DNA from 3 places in the Micromonospora sp. RTBAU3-60 genome. Region 2 is predicted to be linked to each of the others. Evidence: riboswitches for the same ligand, from Rfam matches in the RefSeq annotation. Region 2 holds a riboswitch; each other region holds the start of a gene.
The links. A riboswitch is a leader RNA that binds a small molecule or an ion and turns the genes downstream of it on or off. The one in region 2 is predicted to bind cyclic di-AMP.
Positions count from the first base shown of each region.

Region 1 (3,199 bases), on a different contig from region 2:
CCCTGGTGCAGCAGATCGGCCAGGCCGTGGCCGAGGAGGTCGCCGGCACCGGCGTCGACTGGGACTTCGCGCCCTGCCTCTGCGTCGCCCGCAACGACCGCTGGGGCCGCACCTACGAGTCCTTCGGTGAGACCCCCGACCTGCCGTCGAGCATGTCCACCCTGGTCACCGGCCTGCAGGGTGACACCCTCGGCGGGCCCACCTCGGTGCTCGCCACCGCCAAGCACTATGTCGGCGACGGCGGCACCACCGGCGGCGACGACCAGGGGAACACCCAGCTCAGCGAGGCCGAACTACGGGCCGTCCACCTGCCCCCGTTCCAGGCGGCGGTGCAGCGTGGCGTCGGCGCGGTGATGATCTCCTACAGCAGTTGGAACGGCGTGAAGCTGCACGGCAACCAGTACCTGATCACCACTGTCCTCAAGGGAGAGCTGGGCTTCTCCGGCTTCGTCGTCTCCGACTGGAACGGCATCGACCAGATCGACGGCAGCGCCGGCTTCACCGCCGCCGAGGTCACCACGGCGATCAACGCCGGCATCGACATGGTCATGGTCCCGACCGCCTGGAAGACGTTCATCAGCACCCTCCGCGCCGAGGTGCAGAACGGGCACGTGCCGATGAGCCGGATCGACGACGCCAACCGGCGGATCCTCACCAAGAAGTTCGAGCTGGGCCTCTTCGAGCGGCCGTACACGGATCGGAGTTGGACCCCGACGGTCGGCAGCGCGGCGCACCGGGCGCTCGCCCGGCAGGCCGTCCGCGAGTCCCAGGTGCTGCTGAAGAACTCCGCCGGGATCCTGCCGCTGGCCCGGGACAACAACAAGATCTTCGTGGCCGGCAAGAACGCCGACAACATCGGCAACCAGAGCGGTGGCTGGACCATCTCCTGGCAGGGCTCGTCGGGCAACATCACCCCCGGCACCAGCATCCTCCAGGGCATCCGCGCCGCCGTCGGTCCGACCACGACGGTCACCTACAACCAGCGCGGCACCGGCATCAACAGCAGCTACCGCGCCGCGATCGCCGTGGTCGGCGAGACACCGTACGCCGAGGGCCAGGGCGACCGGACCGGTGCCATGAGCCTGGACCGGGACGACCTGCGCACCATCGCGACCCTGCGCAACGCCAGCGTACCCGTGATCGTGGTGCTGGTCTCCGGCCGGCCGCTGGACGTCGCCGGCGAGCTGCCGAACTGGGCCGCGCTGCTCGCCTCCTGGCTGCCCGGCACCGAGGGCGCCGGCGTCGCCGACGTCCTCTTCGGCGGGTACGCGCCGACCGGAAAACTGCCGATGACCTGGATGAACTCCGTTGACCAGCAGCCCATCAACGCCGGTGACGGGCAGGTTCCGCTTTTCCCGCAGGGCTTCGGCCTGACCTACTGACGGCCGCTTGTAAGGCACCTGTGGACGTCGCGCAACTCGTACGGTGCGGCCTTCGCCCGGCTGGGTGAAGAACTTCACAAGAAGTGGGCGATCGTCCGAATCCGTCCCTAACGTCGACTGCGTTCGCGATCGCGGACACCACGGGCCGGCAACGCCTAATCCCGCCGCCGGCCCGTCGGTCACTGGACCTCAGGCGGGAGCGGGGGACCCACATGTTCCTCGGTGCTCGACACCTCGGGGTGAAGCCGCCCTTCCGGCGGCCGGGCTCCTCGGCCCGAACCCGACAGCTCACCTCGTCGGCGTGGAGGAAACCAACATGGCAACTGAATACGTCGCACGCCACCGGCGGGCCACGCAGCGTCGCGTCGCCGTCGGGGCGCTCGTCGTCGGTGCCGCCACCGGCGCCGCCGCCATCCTCGGGCCGGCCGCGCCGGCCAGCGCGTCCAGCGTGAACTGGGACGCCATCGCCCAGTGCGAGTCCGGCGGCAACTGGCACATCAACACCGGCAACGGTTACTACGGCGGCCTCCAGTTCTCGAAGAGCACCTGGAACGGCTACGGCGGCCAGAAGTACGCCAGCCGCGCCGACCTGGCCAGCCGCAGCGAGCAGATCGCCGTCGCCGAGAAGGTCCTCGACGGACAGGGCATCGGCGCCTGGCCGGTCTGCGGCAAGAAGGGCGGCTCCACCAGGCACTACTCCACCAAGGACGCCGGCTCCCCGAAGCCGCACAAGAAGGTGACGAAGAAGGGGCCGTCCCGCAGCGACCAGCCGGCCACCCGCAGCCACCGGCGTACCGCGCCGGCGTCGGGCGGCGCGACCTACACCGTCCAGCCGGGTGACTCGCTGTCGCTGATCACGGAGGCGAAGCACCTCGCCGGCGGCTGGCAGGCGCTCTACGAGCGCAACAAGCGCGTGGTCGGCGACAACCCGGGTCTGATCTTCCCGGGCCAGCAGCTACGCCTGCGCTGACCCGCGTTCCGCGCTGATACCCGGAAGGAGTGGCCGTCCCGCCCGGATGGCCGCTCCCTCCGGGTTCCGGGCTCTGGGTGCTCGCGGTGCCCGGGTCGGGGCGGTTGCTATCGTCGCGGTGCTCCGGAAAGACGTGAAGAAGGCGCGGATATGACCAACGACTCGTTCTCCGCGGCGGCGAGCCTCGACGAGCTGCTCACCAGGACGCAGCAGGCGCTGTCGGCCATGCGCTCGCGGGCGGCCGAGCACCCCGACGGCGACCCGGGCGAGCTGCTCCGCGCCGAGGGTACGGCGGCCGACGGCCGGGTCCGGGCCCGGGTCGTCCAGGGCGGCCGGCTGGAGTCCGTCACGGTGGACCCGGCACTGGCCGGGGAGGGGTTGGCGGCGGTCTGCGGGCACGTCGTGGTGGCCGTCAACGCCGCCCTCGCCGAGCTCGACGCCCAGGTCAGCGCCTCGGCCCAGGCCGACGTCGACGCTCTGGCCGCGCGGCTCGGCGGGCTCGAGGAGCAGCCGGTGCGACAGGTGGAGCTGTTCAGCCGGGCGGTGGACGACGTGCTGGCCCGGCTCAACCGCGGCGGTGACGCCCGGGCGGGTCGCCCGGGCTGAGCGCCGCCCGCCGTCGGACCCGGACGGCACAATCCCGGCATGGAGCAGCCACGGAGCGGCCAGCCGTCGGGAGGACGACGGCCGGCCGCTCCGGTTGTGCTCAGGAGAGGTTGACCGCGGTGTCGTCGATGACGAAGGAGGTCTGCAGGGAGACGTCCTCCACACCGGTGAACGAGATGGTGGCGGTGGTCCCGGCCAGCGACGAGACGTCGAAGGACTTCTGGACGTAGCCGGCGGCCTT
Region 1 covers NZ_JBUEGB010000001.1:323,644-326,842, reverse strand. The annotation lists gene ACY34I_RS01260 (glycoside hydrolase family 3 protein) at 1-1,382, shown strand, start outside; cyclic di-AMP (ydaO/yuaA leader) riboswitch at 1,553-1,699, shown strand; gene ACY34I_RS01255 (transglycosylase family protein) at 1,699-2,352, shown strand; gene ACY34I_RS01250 (YbaB/EbfC family nucleoid-associated protein) at 2,503-2,958, shown strand; gene ACY34I_RS01245 (M4 family metallopeptidase) at 3,059-3,199, opposite strand, start outside.
Region 1: linked by a shared signal. The riboswitch ahead of ACY34I_RS01255 (transglycosylase family protein) and the one ahead of ACY34I_RS18460 (C39 family peptidase) in region 2 are both predicted to bind cyclic di-AMP.

Region 2 (3,199 bases):
CTCACCCCCGCACCCGCCCGGCGGCCCGGCGGCAGCCGTGACCGGTCGCGCCCCGCCCCGCCGGCCGTGCGGACCTCTCCACCACGTCGTTCCGTAAGGTGCCGACCTTGAAGCAGACCGTTCTCCACCACTTCCTGACCGAGATTCCCGCAGCCGCCGCCATCTGGTCGGCCCTGCTCGTGCTCGCCATGGCCGTGCTCGCCGCCCTGGTCGCCCGGCCCGAGCCGAACACCCCGCCGGATCCCGCCCCCGACCCGGCCGCCGAGGAGGCGGCCCGCCGCGCCGACCTACGCCGCTACGCCGAGGAGGTGGCGGTGGCCGCCGCCGGGGCCGCGCAGACCGCCCGCCGGTGGCGCGAACAGTGGCTGACCGCGCACGACGAGCTCGACCGGGCCTGGCGGGCGTACGACGAGGCCGAGGCGGCCGCCCGGCGGTTGGCGGGGGCGGCGGTGCTACGCGCGCCGCGGACGCCCCGGACGCCGGCCGAGTACGCGGCCCGGGAGCGGTGGCTGCACCACGCCGCCATGACGGCGCACTGGCGGGGCGACCTGACCGCCCGGCAACTCGCCGACGTCCTCGCCGGCCGCAACGGGTGGGATCCGCGCCGACACCCGGCCGAGCAGGAGATCGTCCTGGCCCGGGCGGTACGCGACGGCGGGCGGGCCCGCTGGCAGGCGGTCGCCGAGCGGGAGCGGCGGGCCTGGCGGGACGCCGAGCTCGCCGCCGAGGCCGCGCGGGTGCTGGCCGTGGAGGCGTACGCGGCCGCCGAGGCGGTCCGGCCCGAGGCGGTCCCGGTACGCCCCGCCGAGGCGGTGACCCAGACCCTCGCCCCGGTGGCGGCCGGCGCCGCCGGGGTGCCCGCCGCGCGGTGGCGGCCGGCGCGGGTCGGCTGAATCGTTATCCGATTTGGGTGAGCCCGGTCACGGCGACCGGGAAAACGGTCATCCGGATCAGGCCGGGTGATCGAGCCCCGCAATTCCCGTGCGATCGGCGCCCGGATGTCCGAAAGTGGCCCCTACGGTTCCCGCTAAAACGGTCGTCCCATTGAGTCGCGTCAGTGACCAGCTGTTCCGGTCTCGGTAACGGTGGTTGACGTTTACGCAGGTGGGGGCGCTTGGCAGGCGGAGTACCCACCGGTAGTGTCAGCGCGTCCGGTGCGGTTTCCGATCGCAAGTGGCGACGCCGTGCCGACCCGCTCAATCGTGATCTCACGAACCGGGGACCCAGTGCAACACCGGGGTGAATCCGCGAGCCGACGCCCGCGGTAGGGCCTACTTCCCGCCCGAATCCGTCAGCTAACCCGGTAGGCGGCCACGGAAGGAGTTCCAACCTCGTGCGAACCACCCCCCGATCCTCCCCCCGCCTCCACGGCGCCACGGTGCCGGCGCTCGCCTGACCGGCGAGTTCCGGTAACCGACCCCCGCAGCCCGGCCCGCCGGGCGCTCTTTTCCCGCGGCCACCCGCCCCAGCAACGCGCGTGAGCTCCTCCGCGCGTCGGGTCGACGTGTGCCGCTCCGGCCCCCCGTGGAGGAACACGTGAAGCACCACCTGAAGCGTCAGCTGCGGCGCCTCGCGAGCGAGCGCCCGTACCAGATCGTCGCCGGCTCCGCCGCGGCCCTCGTGCTGGCCGGCGGCGCCAGCGCGGCCCTGGCCAGCACCAACGACGCGCCCGTCCGGCAGGAGACCACCGCCGCCGTCGCCCAACTGGCCCCGCGCCTCGGTGACGTCGCCACCCGGAGCGAAGCCCGGGTCGCCGCCCCGTCCCCGACCGCTTCGCCCAGCGCGTCGCCCTCGGCGAAGCCCAGCTCGGCCAAGCCGGACCCGGACGTCACGAAGACCGCGAAGGCGAAGCCGAAGCCGCCGTCGACCAAGGTCCTCGACTACTCCTACGAGGCGCAGACCGCCTACTGGAACTGCGGCCCCGCCGCGGTACGCAACGCACTCAGCGCGAGCGGCGTCGAGACCACCCAGGACGCGATGGTCGCCCCGCTGAACGCCGGCGTGAACGGCACCAACTCCGCCGAGGACACCACCCGCGGGCTCAACCAGATGGTCAAGGGCAACCCGTACCGGACCCACATGATCCCCGGCCAGGCCGCGACCCCGGCGCAGATGGACCAGCTCCAGGCCGACGTGGTCAAGGCGATCACCGACGGCCGTGGCGTGGTGGTCAACATCGCCGGCTCCGCCACCGACACCGACGGCGGCTGGCACTCGTTCCCCGGCGGCCACTACATCGCCGTGATCGGCTACAAGGACGACGGCCGGACCGTGCGGATCGCCGACTCGGCGAACCCGGCGCTGCCCGAGTACTGGATCACCACCATCGATCTGGCGAACTGGGCGGGCACCCGCGGCTACTCCGCCTGATCCCACCCCGGCACGTCGGGCACCGGCTCCTGGAGCCGGTGCCCGACGTCGTATCCGGGTCCGGTCTCGCGCCTGGTGTCCGTCCGGTGGCACACTGCGCCGTATGGGTGACGAGACGGGTACCCGCCATCTGCTGCTGCTGCTGCTGCACGGCATGGGCGCCACCGGTGAGGTGTGGCTGCCCTGGGCGCCGCTGCTGGAGCGCCGCTGGGCGGGGCGCTGGCTGGCGCCCGACCTGGCCGGCCACGGCTGGTCGCCGCCGCTGCCGGCGTACTCCTTCGAGGCCCTCGCGGGGCGGGTGCTGGCCGGGCTCGGTCCGGTCGCCGAGCGGCTCGGCCCCCGGGACCGGCTGGTGGTGCTCGGGCACTCGCTCGGCGGGGTGGTGGCGCTGGCGCTGGCCGCGCGGGCGCGGCAGCTCCCGATCGACGGGGTGGTCGGGCTCGGCATCAAGGTCGCCTGGTCCCCGGCCGAGCTGGCCAAGGCCCGCGAGCTGGCCGAGCGGCCGGTGACCTGGTTCGCCAGCCGGGACGAGGCGGCCCGCCGTTACCTACGGGTGGCCGGGCTGACCGGGCTGTTCGCCCCGGACCACCCGGTGGTGGACGCCGGACTGCGCCGCGAGGACGGCCGCTGGCGGCTGGCCATGGACCCGGCCGCGTTCGCGGTGGGGGAGCCGCAGCTGCCCGCCCTGCTCGCCGCGACCGACGTGCCGGTGCTGCTGGCCCGGGGCGAGCAGGACCCGATGGTGAGCGACGCGCAGCTCAAGGAGCTGGGCGTGCCGGTGGCGACGCTGCCGGGGCTGGGCCACAACGCGCACCTGGAGGACCCGGAG
Region 2 covers NZ_JBUEGB010000016.1:151,474-154,672, reverse strand. The annotation lists gene ACY34I_RS18465 (hypothetical protein) at 108-893, shown strand; cyclic di-AMP (ydaO/yuaA leader) riboswitch at 1,184-1,325, shown strand; gene ACY34I_RS18460 (C39 family peptidase) at 1,537-2,370, shown strand; gene ACY34I_RS18455 (alpha/beta fold hydrolase) at 2,474-3,199, shown strand, end outside.

Region 3 (3,199 bases), on a different contig from region 2:
CTACCGCGACTACGCCCACGTGGTGGTCGACGAGTCGCAGGACGTCTCCCCGATGCAGTGGCGGATGATCGGCCGGCGGGGCCGGCTGGCCTCCTGGACCGTGGTGGGCGACCCGGCGCAGACCGCCTGGACCGGCGACCCGGAGGAGCTGACCCGGGCCCGGGACCAGGCGCTGGGGCGGCGGCGCCGGCACCGCTACGAACTCACCACCAACTACCGCAACTCGGCGGAGATCTTCGCGGTGGCGGCGGCGGAGATCCGTCGGCTCTACCCGGACCTGGCGCTGCCCACCGCGGTCCGTACCACCGGCGTCGAACCGGTCGAGCTGACGGTGCCGCCGGCCGAGCTGGCCCCGGCCACCGTGACGGCGGCCCGCACGCTGCTGGCCGAGGTGGAGGGGACGGTCGGCGTGATCACGCCGGTGCCGCGCCGGGACGAGGTGGCCGGCTGGCTGGGCGAACTCGGCGGCGGCCGACTCCAGGTGGTGACCAGCCTCCAGGCCAAGGGCATGGAGTACGACGGCGTGGTGCTGGTGGCGCCGAGCGAGATCCGGGCCGATCCGGGGTCCGGCGTCCGGACGCTCTACGTGGCGCTCTCCCGGGCCACCCAGCGCCTCACCACCCTCGACCCGGTCGGCTGACAACGGCCCCAGCGTCGGCTGCAGCAACGGCTTCAGCGACGGCTTCAGGTCGGCGCGCGGCGAAAGACGCGCCGAGCTGAAGGCGTCGTAGTGGCGCCGCGCCACCAGATCACTTGCATATATAGCGATGTGAGCATAGATTGGGCCTGGCCGGGGTGCGGGACGAAAGGGTGTGGGCGTGGGCGCAGGTCATGACCACAGCGGCACGGTGGCCAACGCCGCGCACCGCCACCGCGGCCGGCTCTGGGCCGCTTTCGCGCTGCTCAGCGCTCTGATGCTGGTCGAGGCGGTGACCGCCTTCGCGACCGGTTCGCTGGCCCTGCTCTCCGACGCCGGGCACATGTTCACCGACGTCCTCGGCATCGGCATGGCCCTCGCCGCGATCACCGCCACCCGGCGCGCCGACACCGACCCGCAGCGCACCTTCGGGCTCTACCGGCTGGAGGTGCTGGCCGCCCTCGCCAACGCGGTGCTGCTCGGCGCGGTCGCCGCGTACGTGCTCGTCGAGGCCGTCCGCCGGTTCGGCGAGCCACCGGAGGTCCTCGCCGGACCGATGCTCGCCGTGGCGGTGCTCGGCCTGCTCGCCAACCTGGCCGCGTTCGCGCTGCTGCGCAGCGGGGCGCAGGAGAGCATCAACCTGCAGGGGGCGTACCTGGAGGTGCTCGGCGACCTGCTCGGCTCGCTCGGGGTGATCGCCGCCGCCCTGGTCATCACGTTCACCCGGTGGTGGTGGGCGGACCCGCTGGTCGCCGTGGCGATCGGGCTGTTCATCCTGCCGCGCACCTGGCGGCTCGGTCGGGCCGCGGTCCGCATCCTGGTGCAGGCCGCCCCGGAGCACCTGCAGGTGACCGCGGTGCACGACCGGCTGGCCGCGGTGCCCGGCGTCGCCGAGGTGCACGACCTGCACGTCTGGACACTCACCTCCGGCATGGACGTGGCCTCGGCGCACCTGACCACGACCCCGGGCACCGAGGTGGGCGAGGTGCTCGCCGCCGCGCGGGCCGCGCTGCACGAGGACTTCCGGATCGATCACGCCACGTTGCAGATCGAACCCGGGGCGTCACCCGGCGCCTGCGGCACCGTTGAGTGGTAATTGAGGACAACCTTAAATTCAAGTGGCTGTTGCCACTAATGCCAGCTTATGCCCGATTTTCGATCACCGCCACCGGGGACGGGTCGAGGCAGCGCCGGTAGGCTCGGTCGCGGCCTCCGCCGGGCGGCGCCCCTGCGGCGCCCGCGGTGGCCGTCGCCTAATCGCCGCAGCACGGCGAGCCGGGGAACCACGTACCTGGGGTGCATCCGCGTCAGCGGTAGGGATCTTCCGTCCCGAACCCGTCAGCTAACCCGGTCGGCGGTTGACGGAAGGACATGTGAATGCCAGCAGTGGCACCTGTACGACGGACGGCCGCCCGGTTGGCGGCCCTGCTCGTCGCGGCGCTCGCCCTCGGCGTCGCGACCGCGCCGGTCTCCCCCGCCTCGGCGGCTCCCCCGACCGGCCTGCTCGCCGCCGCGCCCGGCGACGACGAGGGCGGCACGCCGGCGCTGCGCGCCCAACTCGACGCGGCCAGCAAGGGCTGGCTGGAGGCGCGGGCGGCGTTGAACCGGTCGGTGGGCCGGCAGCAGCAGCTCACCGCCCAACTCAAGACGATCAACGCGGAGCTGGGCGTACGCGACGCCAAGGTGGGCGAGATCGCCGGGTTGGCGTACCGCACCGGACGGCTCGGCACCGCCGCGGCGCTGCTCGGCAGCAGCAACCCCGAGGGCTTCATGGACCGGGCGCTCACCCTGCAGCAGGTCGCCGCGCACGAGGACCGCGCGCTGCGTGACCTGATCGACACCCGGGACCAGGCCACCCGCACCCAGGCCGCGCTCAACCGCGAGATCCAGGAACAGCGCAAGCAGGTCGCGGTGATGGCCAAGCGCAAGGACCAGGCGGAACGCGCGCTGAAGGTGGCGAACAACCGGGCCACCGGCACCGCCGGCGGCAGCGTGCAGGGCACGTCCCGGGCGAACGCCACCCCCGCGCCGCGCAACGCCGACGGCTCCTGGCCGCCGGAGTCGTGCAGCGTCAGCGACCCGACGCCGGCCGACGGCTGCATCACCCCGCGTACGCTGCACGCCCTCCAGCAGGCCAAGGCGGCCGGGTTCACCCGGTACGTCTCCTGCTACCGCCCCAGCGGTTCGGGTGAGCACCCGAAGGGCCGGGCGTGCGACTTCGCCGCCCAGAAGGACGGTTTCGGCGGGGTGGCCACCGGCGGCGACAAGACGTACGGCAACAACCTGGCGGCGTACTTCATCCGCAACGCCGATGCGCTCGCCGTGCTCTACGTGATCTGGTACAAGCAGATCTGGCTGCCCAGCAGCGGGTGGAAGGCGTACAGCGGGGGCAACGGCGACCCGTCCAGCGACCACACCAACCACGTGCACCTGTCGGTGTACTGAGCGCGCGGTGGCCCGCCGCCCGGCGGGCCACCGTACGCCCACCGACGTACGCCGGATGTCGCCGTGCGCCCCACGACGCCGGGGCGGCGACGGTCGAGCATCGAGGGCATGAGCCGA
Region 3 covers NZ_JBUEGB010000026.1:41,445-44,643, forward strand. The annotation lists gene ACY34I_RS23695 (HelD family protein) at 1-640, shown strand, start outside; gene ACY34I_RS23700 (cation diffusion facilitator family transporter) at 819-1,733, shown strand; cyclic di-AMP (ydaO/yuaA leader) riboswitch at 1,878-2,010, shown strand; gene ACY34I_RS23705 (coiled-coil domain-containing protein) at 2,015-3,082, shown strand; gene ACY34I_RS23710 (hypothetical protein) at 3,191-3,199, shown strand, end outside.
Region 3: linked by a shared signal. The riboswitch ahead of ACY34I_RS23705 (coiled-coil domain-containing protein) and the one ahead of ACY34I_RS18460 (C39 family peptidase) in region 2 are both predicted to bind cyclic di-AMP.